DNA from 4 places in the Tepidibacter sp. Z1-5 genome. Region 3 is predicted to be linked to each of the others. Evidence: riboswitches for the same ligand, from Rfam matches in the RefSeq annotation. Region 3 holds a riboswitch; each other region holds the start of a gene.
What was found. Region 3 has a riboswitch for cyclic di-GMP ahead of WJW32_RS11255 (transglutaminase-like domain-containing protein). Riboswitches for the same ligand answer to the same signal wherever they lie in the genome.
Positions count from the first base shown of each region.

Region 1: another riboswitch for cyclic di-GMP. It lies ahead of WJW32_RS02320 (methyl-accepting chemotaxis protein); the one in region 3 lies ahead of WJW32_RS11255 (transglutaminase-like domain-containing protein).
Region 2: another riboswitch for cyclic di-GMP. It lies ahead of WJW32_RS02955 (HD-GYP domain-containing protein); the one in region 3 lies ahead of WJW32_RS11255 (transglutaminase-like domain-containing protein).
Region 4: another riboswitch for cyclic di-GMP. It lies ahead of WJW32_RS09640 (methyl-accepting chemotaxis protein); the one in region 3 lies ahead of WJW32_RS11255 (transglutaminase-like domain-containing protein).

Region 1 covers NZ_JBBMMD010000009.1:75,224-79,468, forward strand. The annotation lists gene argJ (bifunctional ornithine acetyltransferase/N-acetylglutamate synthase) at 1-837, shown strand, start outside; gene WJW32_RS02320 (methyl-accepting chemotaxis protein) at 919-2,940, opposite strand; cyclic di-GMP riboswitch class I at 3,224-3,312, opposite strand; gene WJW32_RS02325 (hypothetical protein) at 3,448-3,672, opposite strand; gene WJW32_RS02330 (hypothetical protein) at 3,882-4,245, opposite strand, start outside.
Region 2 covers NZ_JBBMMD010000013.1:13,056-17,300, reverse strand. The annotation lists gene WJW32_RS02960 (methyl-accepting chemotaxis protein) at 1-1,411, shown strand, start outside; gene WJW32_RS02955 (HD-GYP domain-containing protein) at 1,494-2,456, opposite strand; cyclic di-GMP riboswitch class I at 2,660-2,746, opposite strand; gene WJW32_RS02950 (YdcF family protein) at 2,923-3,510, opposite strand; gene WJW32_RS02945 (hypothetical protein) at 3,725-3,886, shown strand; gene WJW32_RS02940 (aminopeptidase P family protein) at 4,058-4,245, shown strand, end outside.
Region 3 covers NZ_JBBMMD010000046.1:48,373-52,617, reverse strand. The annotation lists gene WJW32_RS11275 (double-cubane-cluster-containing anaerobic reductase) at 1-618, shown strand, start outside; gene pfkB (1-phosphofructokinase) at 829-1,743, shown strand; gene WJW32_RS11265 (hypothetical protein) at 1,836-2,045, shown strand; gene WJW32_RS11260 (ATP-binding protein) at 2,035-2,193, shown strand; cyclic di-GMP riboswitch class I at 2,263-2,347, shown strand; cyclic di-GMP riboswitch class I at 2,378-2,462, shown strand; gene WJW32_RS11255 (transglutaminase-like domain-containing protein) at 2,476-3,267, shown strand; gene WJW32_RS11250 (MucBP domain-containing protein) at 3,648-4,245, shown strand, end outside.
Region 4 covers NZ_JBBMMD010000036.1:229,635-233,879, forward strand. The annotation lists gene WJW32_RS09630 (PspA/IM30 family protein) at 1-553, opposite strand, end outside; gene WJW32_RS09635 (histidinol-phosphatase HisJ family protein) at 974-1,759, shown strand; cyclic di-GMP riboswitch class I at 1,935-2,021, shown strand; gene WJW32_RS09640 (methyl-accepting chemotaxis protein) at 2,183-4,198, shown strand.

The sequences.
Region 1 (4,245 bases), on a different contig from region 3:
CCTGGGATTAAAGATGCATGTGCTCAAATCTCATATACTGGAGGAGACTTAGCAGCTGAAGCTATAATGACTACTGATACTTTTACTAAAACTTTAACTGTAGAATTAGATATAGATGGTGAAAAAATATTAATAAGTGGTATAGCTAAAGGCTCTGGAATGATTCATCCTAATATGGCTACTATGTTAAGCTTTATAGTAAGCAATGTAAATATATCTAAAGATATGCTATCAAGTGCACTAAAAGAAAGTGTAGATGATTCATATAATATGATTTCTGTAGATGGGGATACTAGTACTAATGATATGGTTATAGCCATGGCAAATAAAACTGCTAACAACTCTATTATAGATTCAAAAGATGATAATTTTATAAAATTCAAAGAAGCTTTAGATTTTGTAAATAAAGAGCTTGCTAAAATGATAGCAAAAGATGGAGAAGGTGCTACAAAGCTTTTAGAAGTTTCTTTAAATAATGCTAAGACTCTAAAAGATGCTAAATTATGTGCTAAATCTGTTATATCTTCTAGTTTAGTAAAATCAGCATTTTTCGGAGAAGATGCCAATTGGGGAAGAATAGTATGTTCTTTAGGTTATTCTAATGCAGAATTTTCTCCAGAAAAAATAGATGTGTTTTTTCAAAATAAAACAGGAACTATACAGCTTTTCAAAAATGGAAAAGGAATTTCTTTTGATGAAGAATTAGCAAAGAATATATTGAGCCAAGAACATATAAATATAATTATAGACTTAAAAGATGGTCAGTATTGTGCAACTGCTTGGGGATGTGATTTAAGTTTTGATTATGTGAAAATTAATGCTTCTTATAGATCATAATACGGTAATATTTTCTTATCAGGTAGTGCAAATAAAAAACTTAGCTGTATTAAATACAGCTAAGTTTTTTATTACATACTCTTAATTTAATTTAAATATTTGTATGATTTCTTCAAGCTCTCTTGACATATTTGCTAATTCTTCTACCGATCTAGTTATTTCTTCTATAGTTGCAGATTGTTCTTCACTTGAAGCAGCTACTTCTTCTGTGTTTGCTGCTGATTCTTCTGAAATAGACTCTATTTCATCTACTAGATTCACAATATTTTCTGCATTTTTATTTACTTCTAGTATATTTTTGTTTGCTATATCTAATTTATCTTTTGTTAAATCGAATCCTTGTATTATTTCTTTTAAAGAAATTCCTACTTCTTTTACAACTAATTCTCCTTTTTCAGTTTCTTTATTACCTTCTTCCATTGATACAAGAGCTTTTTTAGTATTTTCTTGAGTTTTATTTATTAATTTTTTTATATTATCTGATGATTTAATTGATTCTTCAGCAAGTTTTCTTATTTCATCCGCTACGACTGCAAACCCTCTTCCAGATTCACCGGCTCTAGCAGCTTCAATCGCTGCATTAAGTGCAAGTAAATTTGTTTGATCTGCTATATTATTTATAACTTGTACTATATTTCCTATTTCATCAGATGTTTTTTCAAATTCATTCATTATATTAGATGTATAATTTACACTATCTTTAATTGCATTCATCTGTTTTATCATATTATCCATTTTTTCTCTACCATCTAATGCTAATTCACTTGTATTATCTGCATTATCTACTACATCATTAATTTCATCATTAATTTTTTCTATATTACAAACTACTTCTTTTATATTATTTGAAACTAATGTTGTTGATTTAACTTGTTTTTCTGCTCCATTTGCTACATCTTGAGTTGACATAGCTATTTGCTCTGAAACTGCGGAAGCCTGCTCAGCTGCTGAGAATAGTTGCTGAGAATATGATGATACATTCAGTGCAACATCTTGAATTTTGCTTGTTATATTCCTTAAATTATTTATCATTTTATTAAAGCTATCTGCTAATACTCCCACTTCATCTTTACTTTGAATATTTATATCTTGCGTTAAATCCCCATTTGAAACTTTATCTGCTACTTCAACAAGTGTTTTTAATGGATTTGTTATCTTTTTTATTAATAAAGCTATTATAATTCCTCCAACTATAAAAGAAATAATTGCTATAATTATAGATTTAACCAAGAGCATTTTTAATGCATTATTTATATGTTTCATAGATATACCTATATCTACAGCTCCTATATGTATTCCATCTTTATACAAAGGAACCAATACATCATAAACTTCTTCTCCTTGATAATTATATTTAGATGAATACGCCTTACCTTCAATAGCTGCAGTTTTACTTCCTTCATCATTTAACTCTATTCCTATTCTCTCTTTATTACTATGAGCCACTGCTTTTAAATTTTTATCTATTACAAGAGCATATGCAATATCTTCTTGATTTGCTATTCTTTCAACTTTTTTTTGAATATCCATTGATGATTTTAATTCTTCTATTTTATTGGCTAATATTCCCACTTGAATAAAACCACCATTTTCTAAAGCTACAGCTCCATATTTATAATAATCATCTGAATCCTCACTTTTTCTTATTTCTTCAATTACTTCTTTTTTTTCTCCTCTTATTATAGCTTGTACAGCACTATCTTCTGGATAGCCCTCTCCTACATATTCTTCAAAATTTGAATATAATGTTATTCCTTTTGAATCCTGTATGTTTATCTCTGATACTCCTGTAAGCTCTGCTATTTTGACTAAAAGTTCATTGGATATATTAGGATTTTGACCTATAATTTGACCTACAGTTTTTATTTTATCTGTTAAAAGAGATTCTATCTGATTTAAAGCTAAATTAGTAGTTTCAATTTCATTAGCCATAGCTTCGACTAACTCCATACCCATTTTTTCCGTTTCGTTTATCATTTCTTTTTTTATACTACTTAAAGAAACTCCAGCTAATATTGATATTGTTACTAAAAATACAATCAAAGTCGTTGTTATAATTTTAAATGATATAGAATTATTTCTAAATTTTAATATTTTCTTCATATTTCATCCTCCCAATATTATATCTTTTCTTTTTATGTTTTTAATTAGTACTTGCATTTTATTTTAAAATCAGCACTTCACACCTAAATCACATTATATTTCGACATTTTTTTTAAACACTTTAATGTTTTTAAAATATTAATTATAATTTTTTTAAAAAATTATATTCTTCATTTCTAAAATTCAAAATCAAGCACACTTATTTTGTTAAAAAACAAAAGATGCCTATGATTATAGACACCTTTACTTTAACATTTTTTAATATAATATTTATATTATATGCTTGGGCAAACTGGCAATCATAGGATTTTATAATCCCTTAGACCCATATCTTTGCGTCCTTATCTTTCGATAAGTTTGCTAGTATCGTCATACATTCACTTTTTATTTCATTTCAAAATTACAACTTCACCTTTAAATTGTATCACATTTTGGCATAATTCCCCACGTTTTTTTATTACTTTTAACGTATTTTTAACATTAATTATCTATATTTTTTAAATTATACTATTTTTTTTCAAGCATACCACTTTTTGATAAAAATTTTTTAATTTTTTTAAGTCCATCTATGTCTGAATCCTTTATTTCAGGATTAAAATCATACCAATTATACATCTGTTTTACATCTTCTCTTGAAAGTCCAGTTTCCTGTAAAGTTATCTTAAAGGATTCTTCTAAATTATTCTCTATATACTCAACACTATTTTTTTGAACCTTTAAAAATTTCTCCACAATTTGTGGATGCTCTTTTACTATTTTATCACTCTCTACAACTACAATAGTCCCATCAATTAGATTTTCTCCAGTTGTAACTATTTTAGCTCCACCTTTTATAGCTTTTAAAGCTGCTGGTCCTGCTACCAGTGCTGCATCTAATTGAGAATACCTACCTTCTTAATTTTTTCATACAATATATATAAGTTCATTGTATACAAATGTTTTTAAAACCCTTGTTCCTTTAACCACGCTTCTGCTTCTTGTAAAGTATTAACAATTTTAGGCTCTAAATTATTTTTAGCTTCTTCTAAATGATCTTTTTTTTCTATATGCCCACCTACTACTAAAACCACTTTTACTAAATTATTTTGTGCAAGCCACTCATTATGTTTTTTTATTTCTTCTTCTATTAAAGAAATTTTATAATAAACAGCATTATTGCATATAGCAAAGGGTTCTCCTTTTAATAAAGGTATAACTTTTTCTTCATACAATTTATGAAAAAGCTTAAAATTATCTTTTTGCCATACACCAGAAGGCTTTTCATATACTATATTCCTTTTTGTATCTACCATTACATAACTATGT
Region 2 (4,245 bases), on a different contig from region 3:
TAGGATTAATCTACAAGATACAACTGGAAAGTATATAATACAAGAAATTATATCTAATGGATTAAAAGAAGGTGGAGGATATACAGATTATCTATTTCCTAAAAAAGGAGAAGAAAAAGCATCTCCAAAACGTGCTTATAGTAGAGCATTTAAACAGTTCGAATGGGTAATTGGAACAGGTAATTATACAGATGATATAGACGAGTTTATTGTGCATAAAAAAGATTTGCTAGAAAAGCAGGTTAATAATAGTATTAAAGTAACTATAATACTATCGGTAGTAGTGTTGTTAATATGTATTATTTTGTCTTTATATTTTGCTAAGAAGATAGCTAATCCCATTTTAGTAATAACAGATCTTGTCAACAAAACTGCTAATTTAGATTTAGCTTATGATAAAAGCTTTGAAAAAATATTTACATACAAGGATGAGACAGGTATTATATCTAAAGCAGTAGTTAATTTGAGAAAAGAACTTAGGGTAATTGTAGGTATGTTAAAAGAAAATTCAAGTGAGGTTTTGGACCGCTCATATGGAATATCAAATTCTACAAATGAAATAGTAGACGGAATAGAAAGTGTGAATATGTCTATGGAAGAATTAGCCTCTGGATCACGAGATCAGGCTGAGGAAGCTCAAATGAGTGTGACAAATCTTCAAAAGCTTGCAAATGAAATTAATGATTCGGTAGATATTTCTAAAAAAGTTAAAGAAGATACTGATAAGTCAAAGCAGGCAAATATCGAAGGAATAAAGAATATGAAAGCATTAGTAGATAAGTTTAAAGAAACAACAAAGGCAAATGAAGAAGTAGCTCAGAATGTAGAAATTCTTGCAGATAAATCCAATTCTATTGGACAGATAGTAAATACTATTGAAGATATAGCAGAACAAACAAATCTTCTAGCTTTAAATGCAGCTATAGAATCTGCAAGAGCAGGGGAGGCTGGAAGAGGATTTGCAGTTGTAGCAGACCAAATAAAAAAATTAGCAGAACAAACAGGATTATCTACAAAGAAAATAAGTGATATGATAGAAGAAATCCAAAGTCAAGTAGGTGAAGTTAAGATAAATATTGGGAAAGGTCAGGATATAAATAAAGAAGCGATTCTATCTATGCAAGAATCTGAAAGATCATTTAAAAGTATAGATGAAACTATCGAAAATATGACGAAGAATATAGATAGATTGGTGGAAAATATACATCTTGTGAATAAAGATAAGGATGAGGTTATAGTTTCAATCGAAGGTATATCAGCTATAACGGAACAATCAAGTGCATCTACTGAAATGGTTTTATGTTCTATGGAAGAACAAAGTAGTATAATGCAGAATATATCAAGTAGTGCTAATGATTTAAAAACTGTAGCTAATAGATTAGATGAAGTAGTTAAAAAATTTAGCTTATAGATAAGATTATACTGTACCCTATAGAGTAGACATTAAAAAGTTTATTCCATAGGGTATTTATATATAATATAAGAAAGTAATATTATTTATTAACTATGAATAGGGTTAATTCTTCCAAAAGATTATAATGTTTATCTTTTGTTTTAACAATAGGTCTCATTGGCATATATTTATTTTGTTGATATACGACACCTACATCTCCACTACTAAGCTTAACTTCCATACCAGTTGGATATATATAAATATTTTTTTTGAAAACTTTAATTATATTTTCATCAAAATATGTAGATGATTTTCCTATAATCTCTTCAAAAGCTTCAAAAGGCTGCAATCCTTTCTTTGAAATCAAATTATCATATTCATTACATATAGCAACTATTTTTGAAAACTCATATATATCATTTCCATTTTGTTGATTTGGATAACCTAATCCATCTACTCTTTCATGATGCTGAAGTGCTATTATATAAGAAGTAACATTTATTCCTTTACTATTTCTTAAAATATCTATACCTTTTACTGTATGATTTTCATCATCACTTAAAGCATATCCTATATCATGTAAAAATGCACCTAACACTAAATTATATAATTTTTCATAATTATAGTTTAAATTGATACCTATAATAGCAGAGAGAATAGCAACATTTAAACTATGAACATATATACTATTTTCTATATTTCTTACGCCATTAGAAACTGAAAGTGTATTTTCTGAAATAGATAAGTTTTGTAAAATTTCTTTAAGTAAATTTGTTATTTGTGATTCATCAAAATATCCATTTTTTTTTATAGAATTAAATGCTTCTTCTAAAAGCTGTATACATTTTAATTGCGTATTTACATCAATCACATCTTCTACTACAATATCTTCAGTTCCTTCTTCTTCAACATAAGCACTATAAATACCAAGTCCATTTAGTTTTTTTATAGCAAAATCTGACAGTTTTCCTCCTTTGTTTAATACAATATTTCCGTTTTTATTATAAACAGGTTTTGACAATTCACTTCCAACATGTTTGTCTGATAAAAAAATTAATTTCATATACCAGTCCTCCTTGATTATAATTTGTTATATTATTTTAATATCATTAGAAATCTATAAAAATAAAAAAAGATGTCTATAGGACATAGACATCTTTTGCCTTAACATTTTTATGTTATATATTTTAGCATTAAATAATTATCTGCTTTGAGATTTATTTAATACTCAAAATAAAACTTATTAAAATAAGCTTTATTTCACTTTTCGGCAAACTGGCAATCATAGAATTTATATCCCTTAGACCCATGTCTTTGCGTCCTTACCTTTAGGTAAGTTTGCTATTATCGTAATATATTATTTTGTTGTCATTAAAAAAATAGATAATAAAATAATTGGTATATTTTATTATCAATATATTCCATTATAACAATATTTTATTTAATATTAAAGGATTATTTATTATAATTCGTATAATATTAAAAAATAATAATAAATAATCAGTATTAATATTGCATTAATACAACTTTTATCTATCAAAAAAAAATGATTTTATCACTGCAAAGTACTCTCTTATAAAATATTTAGGAGCTATACTGGTTATCGTTTTAGAGGGCATACCATAAGGAATAAATCCTAATCTTTTAGCTATAAATTTAGATCTAAATAAATGAAATTCATTTGTAACAATCATAATTTTATGGTTGTCTTTACCATCTGATTTTTTTAGGATTTCTTTTGTAAATTTTAGATTTTCCATTGTATTTGTAGATTTATTCTCCTGTATAATTTTATTTTCATCTATTCCATTTAAAACTAAGTAGTCTCTCATAGCTTGAGCTTCAGTAAGATTTTCGCCTTTACCTTGACCTCCACAAACAACTATTTTAGCATTAGGATTATTTTCTATGAATTCTAAAGATTTATTCATACGACCTAATAATGTAGGCGATAAAACATCTCCCCAAAGACCTGATCCTAAAACTACTAGATATTCAACATCATATTCCTTATCTTCTTGGCCATTAATTATAATAAGTCCTTCAATCATAATAAAAGAAGATACTAATATTAAAACTATTATTTTAATTAATTTTACTATTAATGTTTTTTTCATACTCACTTCATCCTTTGTATATATTTTACTATATTTATAGTATATATACTATAACACAAAAAATGGTTATAAAAATATTACATTTATATATTAAAAAATAAGTTGTTAGGTACTAAAAAATTTTAAAGCAATTTAAGTATATTGGTAGCATCAAATTGATAATAAATGTAAAATATTATATAATCTAAGTTAAATGATGGCAGGGGATGAAAAGATGGAAGGAAGTTTAGATTTAGAAATTAATAAAGAAGAAATAACAAGTAATTTGGATAGTGTAGGATGTGTTTTTCAAGAGGATAGGTTGTTACCTTTTAAAACGGTATACGAAAATATAGCTATTGTAGATAAGGAAAAAAATCACAAGAAAATAAGGTAATAATAGAAGCCGAGGTTTTAAGTCAACCAAATGTTTCTATTGGAACAAACTTTCAAATTGAAAAAGCGAACTTAAATACTGATAGAGTATTTAAGTTCGCTTTGGTTAGTATAGTTATTGTTGAAGTGATTTGCATTAAATGGTAAATTAGAAGATGAGGAGGGATTTACCATGAATGTAAGAGATAGAGTATATGAACTTAGAAATTTAATGAAAAAATACGATATTGATGCCTATATAATTCCATCAGATGATAGCCATCAAAGCGAATATGTAGGAGATTATTTTAAGTGTAGAGAATTTATTTCTGGATTTACAGGTTCAGCTGGAACTGTAGTAGTAACTCAAAATGAAGCAGG
Region 3 (4,245 bases):
AAAGAATTATACCAACTAAGTTCATTATGTCCTCCAGCTATAAAAGGATTTGATCTTATAAAAGTGTTGGAAGGTACTAGTTTTAAACTAGATAAAAAAGAGTATGTAAATGAGTTAAGAGATTTGATAGATAAGGTTAAATGTGATTATGAAGATGAAAACAATAGGATATCTAAGGACTTAAAGAGAATATTAATAACAGGATGTCCAATTGGTGGAGTTGCCGAAAAAATAATTAAAACTATAGAGGACAATAATGGAGTGGTTGTATGCTTTGAAAACTGTGGGGGAGCTAAATCTAATGAAAACTTAGTAGATGAAACTATGGAGCCTATGGAGGCATTAACAAAGCATTATTTAAATATTCCGTGTTCTTGTATGACTCCTAATAATGATAGATTAGATTTATTATCAAGACTTGTAGATGAGTATAAAGTTGATGGTGTAATTGAAGTAGTTCTTCAAGCTTGTCATACATATAATGTAGAGACATATAATGTTAAGAAATTTATAAATAATGATAAAAAAATACCTTATATGGCTTTAGAAACAGATTACTCTCAAACTGATATAGGTCAGATAAGCACTCGTATAGGTGCATTTATAGAGATGCTTTAGAAATATAGTCTTATAGTAAAATGCTAATAAAAAATAGAGACCTAGATTTCATAAAAATGAAATCTAGGTCTTTTTGTATATCTGCTGTTTAATGGTGTGTCATAAAATAACCCATATAGGGTAATCTAACCTTGATAATTGATTGATATATAATTATGATTTAATATGACGAGTATTTAAAAAAACTAAAATAAAGGTTGTGAAGAATTAATGATATATACTGTAACATTCAATCCAGCAATAGATTATATCGTGAATGTGAATGATTTTAAGACAGGAGAAGTTAATAGAGTTAACAGTGATATTAAGTATCCTGGAGGAAAGGGAATTAATGTATCTAGAGTTCTTAATAATTTTGGAGTAGATACAAAGGCGCTAGGTTTTATAGGTGGATTTACAGGAGAATTTATCAAAAACTATATAGAAGATGAAGGAGTAAAGACTGATTTTATAAAGGTTGAAGAAGATACAAGGATAAATGTTAAGTTGAAATCAAATGAAGAAACAGAAATAAATGGATATGGACCAACTATAACAGAAGAAAATTTAAATTCTTTATTCGATAAAATAAAAAAATTAAGTAATGAAGATATATTAGTTCTTGCAGGTAATGCTCAAAAAAGTGTTCCAAGAGATATATATGCTCAAATACAGAATATATGTATTGAGAATAATGTAAAAGTAGTTGTAGATACTACTGGTGAAGCGTTGTTGAATACTTTGAAGAACAAACCTTTTTTAATAAAGCCAAACATCCATGAACTTATCGAAGTGCTAAATGTAAATATAGATAATATAGATGAGACTATACACTATGCAAAAAAGCTTGTAAATATGGGTGCACAAAATGTAATAATATCAATGGCTGGTGATGGAGCATTACTTATATGTGATGAAGGTGTATATAAAGCTACAACTCCAAATGGAGAGGTTAAAAATTCTGTTGGAGCAGGAGATTCTCTTATAGCTGGTTTTTTAGCTAGTTATTATGAGGAAAAAGACATTTTAAAAGCTTTTAAGCTTTCAGTAGCAACTGGTAGTGCAACTGCATTTTCTCTGGATCTATGTATAAAAAAATATGCTTTGAGTTTGCTAAATCAGGTTGATATAAAAAAAATAAGCTAAAGAAAAATTAAAAAAATAGTATTATTATAGATTTAATAAAACTTGAAAATTTATATAAAAAGATAGCAAAATTAGAAACAGAAGAAGATAAAGTGTGGCAAGAATTTGAATCTATAATGGATAAATATTTTGAAGATGATGAAGAATTTCCAAAGTTTGAGAAATTACTAGGAGAAGAGATAGAAAAATTTAATGAAGAACAAATTAAAGAATTAAAAGATTTATATTCAAAAATTCTAGTATACGAAAAAGATAAGAATTACAGAAAAGCAGATTTACTTTGGGAAGAATTTGGTAGATAGATTTTATAGAGTTGAAGAGTCTAGACATAGACAATCAGGAGAAATTGGATTAGGGTTATCAATTGTAAAAAATATATTAGAACTTCATGGCAGTGAATATGGAGTAGAAAATACTGATTCTGGAGTAATATTTTATTTTACATTATAAAAAGTCTTTTTAGATATATGTATTATATGATATAATAAGTATAAATACAATAGATTAAAGAGATAGTTTTACTGATAATAGCAAACTTGTTGAAAGACAAGGACGCAAAGCTATAGGGCCTTCCTCAGAAATGAAATGGCAGCCAGCTACCAAAGGAAACTTTTATTATTATCAATAAAGCTTTTTCTCGAAATGGCAAACTTATTGAAAGATAAGGACGCAAAACTATAGGGCCTTCCTCAGAAATGAGATGGTAGCCAGCTATCGAAGGGAGAGTTTTTTATGTTAAAAAAACTATTTGCAATAATATATATAATATCTATATTTTTTATAAGAGAAAACGTTATATTCGCTGATAACAGCCCATTTGATTTATCTAGTATTAATCAAGGGATTATTGAAGTTAAGTATGAATTAAATGCAAATGTAAAAACAAAAATGATGATTGAACATAATGGTCAAAAATATTACTATGATTTATTAACATCAGATGAAACTTTTCCATTACAAATGGGAAATGGTAAATATATGGTTGCTATTTGTGAACAAAAAGAAGGAAAACAATATGTAATAAAAAACCAAGAACGCTTTGAAGTTAAGTTACAAAATGAAAAAGAAGTTTATTTAAATAGTAATCAAGTAATTTCTTGGGATGAGAGTAATTCGGCAGTACAATTAGCAAAAAAACTTACTGAAGGAACGAATGACGACGAAGAAAAAGTTAGTATTATTCATGATTATATAGTAAAAAATATACAATATGATTCAGGCAAATATGCATCTTTAGATAAAACGTATTTACCAAATGTAGATGATATTTTACAAAGTAAAAAAGGAATATGTTATGATTATGCTTCTTTATTTGCAGTAATGCTTAGAAGTGTAGATGTTCCGACTAAATTAGTAAAAGGATATAAAGATGATATTTCAGAATATCATGCATGGAATGAAGTATATGTAAATAATAATTGGGCAACAGTAGATTGCACCTATGATACAGCTTTATATGCAGGAAATTTAGGAACAGAAATAGTTAAAGATTCAAATCAATATAGAACTGAAAAAGTATATTAAATATTTCGAATAAAGAGGAGCGTTCAACTTGAATAGCTTCTTTCTTTATTAAAAAAATCACGATATGACAAAAAAATAAAATAAATGACAAAATAAAACAAAAATCACTTGACAATTATCTGGATTTTTATTATTATTTAATTACAAATGATTTATATAAGGTTTGGAAGAAACGAAAATAGCTTCTGAATTTAAATCATATGGAACAAAAAATTAAAATATGAATAATATCGTAGATAGCAATTAAAGACAACAGTCTATTATTGTTTAAGCTTTAACTGCTCTACGACAAAAGTACCTATTTTTTATTAAGGTGATTTTGTCGTGGAGCAGTTTTTTTGTTCCCTACAAAATATTATGAAAGGAGGCTTTTATTAAAATTGAGGATTTTTAATAAAAAAAGAATATCTATTTTAACTGTACTTGCTTTAATAGTTCAACTGCATGTACCGTATTTTACAGGAATAGTATTTGCAGAAGATACTAGAGGATTATCGGTTAAGATAAAGGAAGAAATTATTACAGGAACAGAAACCTTTAATACAACAGGAAAAGCTACTGCTGAAAGTTGTCCACCAGGAGATGACTATAGCAAAAATGACAATTATATAAGAACATTGGACACCGTAGGATATACCATAGATTATAGTGTTAATCCTGAAGGTTATGTTGCTAAAAATTCTGTTTTAACAGCAACATTAAGTGCAGGTACAGATGGAAATCCTATTGTTGTTTGGGATTCAAATTTAAAAAATTTATACTTAGGGTTAACTATATCTAGTGATGGAAGAACACTTAAATACGATTTAGGCGATAAAAAAGGAGGAAATGCATATAGTTTTTCTCCTACGGCTAAAGTTTTAGGAACTTCTAAGAATGGGGAAAAGTTTAACTTAGATGTAACTTTTGCAGCTGATGATGTATCAAGTGTAAGTGACACTAGTAGAGATATAATTGTTTCAGCATTTCCAAAATTAG
Region 4 (4,245 bases), on a different contig from region 3:
TACCTTCTGCTAAAGCTTCTTTTTTAGAAATTTTTCTTTCAATATCATCTAAATCAATACTATTAGACCCATTATCTATATTTGCTAATATCTCATTTACCTTTTGAGATGCTTCAGCATTATTAAGTCTTGCAGCAGCTTCATCTCTGTAATGTCTTGTCTTTTTAATTTCATCTTCTAAGCTTATAAGTTTTGATTTTAATTGATCTGCTTTTATCTTAGCTTCATCATAAGATGTTTTTAAACTCTCATATTTTTTATCGGATTCTATTTTCTTTTGCAAAGCTTTTTTAGCTAAATCTTCATTATTTTTACTCATTGCAAGCTTGACTTTTTCATCAAAATCATTAGATTCTTTTAATGTTTCATCCATTTGCTTCTTTATTAAGTGTGCATTTCCTATTACTTCAGCTGAAGATAATTTAGCCTTATTAAGACTTTCTTCCATTTCTCTTATCTTAAGATCTAAAAGCTCTATAGGGTTTTCTGCTTTATCTAATGCACTATTTGCTTTTCCTTTTATAATGTTGTTTAATCTTTTAAAAATTCCCATTTAAACATACCTCCATATCATTTAATTATATTCACAAGTGGTTTTTAAAACTACTTGATGTACTTATGATAATATATAAATACAAAAAATGAAAATGCCATTTAGAGTGAAAAACGATTGAAAAATGATATTATATATAAATAACTTACAAATACTAATGCTTTCTTAAAAATGCTATAAATATAATAAGAAAAAATATTTAAAAATACAACACGTAGTTATTGAAACTACATAATGCTATTTTTACATTTTTTTAATAGGTTATATACATATTAAATGTAAACATTTGATACATTATTTGTTTAGAATAAAATACTTTGAATTTTTAAATACTAACAATGATAAAGCGAAACTTAATTTAAATAGAGTTTTTACTCTAGATAAATTTTTAATATGACATTATACAAGGAGGCTATTATAGTGTATATATGTGATTACCATGTGCACACAGAGTTTTCTTTTGACTGTGATACTCCTGTTGAGGAAGTTATAAAAAAAGGAATTTCTATGGGACTCAATGAAATGGCTTTCACTGATCATGTAGAGTATGATATTGAATTGATTGATTTTGATAAATACTTAAAAATGTACAATGAAATGAAAAATAAATATAAAGATAAAATAGATATTTTGTTAGGAGCTGAAATTGGATTTCAACATCATGTAATAGATGATATAGAAAAGTTAATTGATAAGTATCCTTTTGATTTTACTATATTATCAACTCATACAGTAGATAGGCTTGATATTTGTAATGGAGATTTTTTTAAAGATAAGGATTTAAAAAATGCTTATCTTAGATATTTTGAGAATATGCTAGAGAGTATAGAAAAATTTAAGAATTACAGCATATTAGGACATTTAGATTTTATAAGTAGATACACCAGGGATGATCAAAAGTTATTGTATAGTGACTATATAGATATAATAGATTCTATATTAACTAAAGCTATTGATAATGACTGTGGAATAGAAGTTAATACATCGGGGTATAGATATGGTTTAGACAGTGTACATCCACAAGTAGACATATTAAAAAGGTATAACGAGTTAGGTGGTCAAATAATAACTGTTGGATCTGATGCTCATAAATCAAAGGATATATGTGCAGATTTTGACATAGCATACGATATATTAAAAAATATAGGTTTTAAAAAAATTACTACATTCAAACAGAGAAAACCAGAATTTAAAAATATCCCATGATGGGATATTTTTTTGTAAATATGATATGGATTTTTCGTCTAAACATTGAGCTAGAAATCTATTTTGGATCAAAATGTAAAATAATATTGAGTATTATGTAAATTTATAGTAAAATAATTAGTGGAATAGGAATTGAGTATCGTACATAGTATAGGTCTGTATAATTTAAAAGAGATTACGATAATGGCAAACTTATTGAAAGGTAAGGACGCAAAGTTATGTGTCTAAGGGATGATAATCCTATGATTGACAGACTGCCAAAATTATTAATATGTTAGAGTTATATATTTTGAATGGTATTATAACTCTTAATTATTTTGTATATTAATAGGCATCTATGAAATCATAGATGTTTTTTTATTTCAAATTATAAAGCTTAGGAAAGATATAAAAGAATATAAGAATAAGGAGTAGGGTGTTTAAATGAAAAAAATGTTGAATTTTAAAAATAAAATAGGATCTAAACTTATTATAGTATTTATTTTGTTAATAACCATGTCACTAAGTGCATTAGGAATAACTTCGTATTTTAAATCAACAGCTATTCTAAAAGAGAATTTAAAAGATAACTCTTTTCAAATAGTTAAGCGAATAGAAGAAAATATGGCAACTTTTATAGAAGAAAATGAATTTAATATTATTCAAATGTCTCGTGATCCAAATGTTCAACAAGTTATATCGAACCTAGATTCACAAATGTGGATGATGGAAACTTTTAAAAGTTATAAAGAAGCTCATCCATTTGTTCAAAGTATTTATTTAGCTACGATAAATAGAAGTATGTATTTATATCCTCAAGCGGACCTACCAGAAGGATATGACCCTATTGAAAAAGATTGGTATAAAAATACTTTAAGTAAGAATGATATAGTGTGGGAAAAACCGTATAAAGATATAGTTACTGGAAAAATGGTTACAACTGTTTATATACCTGTATATAATACTTATAATGATAATGAATTGGTTGGTGTATTGGGAGTAGATATATCTTTAGAAAATTTTTCAACTAAAGTAAATAAACTTAAAATTGGGAAAAATGGTTATGCTGTTTTAGTAGATGAAGATTTAAAACTTATTACTCATAAAAATAAAGAACTTATAGGAACTCGTATAGATATAAAAGAAGTTGAAGAAGCTATACAGAAAACTAATGAGGGGAGCGTACCATATTCTAAAGATGAAAAAGGATTTTCAAAAGATAAAATTGCATTATTTACTAAAATAGATAAATTAGGATGGACTGTTATTGGAACTATGTATGTTGATGAAATTAAAGATGATACTAAGGTTTTATTTGATAATACATTAATTATAGGATTTATCTCTTTATTGATAGCTGGAATCACTTCTATTTTGTTTTCTAAGAATTTAACAAAACCTATAAAGATACTTTTAGATAATATGAAAAAAATACAAAAAGGTGACTTTACAATAAGATGTAATTTTAAAAGTAAAGATGAAATAGGTCAAATTGGAGAAGGATTTAATGAAATGCTTGATGATATTGGAAAACTTATAAATAATATACAAAATACATCGCAGGAAGTTAATAAGTCTGCACAAAACTTAGCAGGAACTTCAGAAGAGGTTAGTGCATCCGCTGAAGAAGTATCAAGAACTGTAGATGAGATAGCTAAAGGAGCTTCTAATCAAGCCAGTGAATCGGAGAAAGGATCCGCTTTAGCATCTAATTTGGCGAATAAACTTAATGAACTTTCGCAAAGTACTGATGATATGTTAAATTCTACAAAAGAAGTTATAGATGCTAATTTAATAGGGGTTAAAGTTATAGAAGAACTAAAGGAAATAACAGAATTAAATAATAAAGAAACTAAGAAAGTTGGACAAGCAATATTTGAGCAGAATGATAAGGCAAAAAATATAGCTAATATATTAGATACAATAAGTTCAATTGCAGATCAAACTAATTTACTAGCATTAAATGCTTCTATAGAAGCAGCAAGAGCAGGTGAAGCAGGAAGAGGATTTGCAGTAGTTGCTGATGAAATAAGAAAGCTTGCAGAAAGTTCAAGTAATGCAGCTAATGAAATAAAGGAAATTGTTATTAATATTCAAAATGATAGTAATAAAACTGTTGAAATTATGAATAAAGCAAAAGAAAGCACTATAAGTCAATCAAATGCAGTTTCTCATGTTAATGATTCATTCAATGTAATTATAAAATCTATTGATAAAATTACAGAGAAGATTAACTCTATTGGTGAATATGTCACTAATATTAATAATGATAAAGATAATATTGTACAGGCTATAACAAATATATCATGTGTATCAGAAGAAACAGCAGCAGCATCAGAAGAAGTTAGTGCTTCGATGCAAGAACAAGCAAGTGCTGTTGAGGAAGTTGCAAAAGCATCAGACTCTCTTAATGAGCTTGCAATAAATTTAAATAAAGAAATAAGTAAATTTAAAATATAATAAGGTAGATCTGAATGAAAGCCACGGCTAGATTATAAATTATCAGT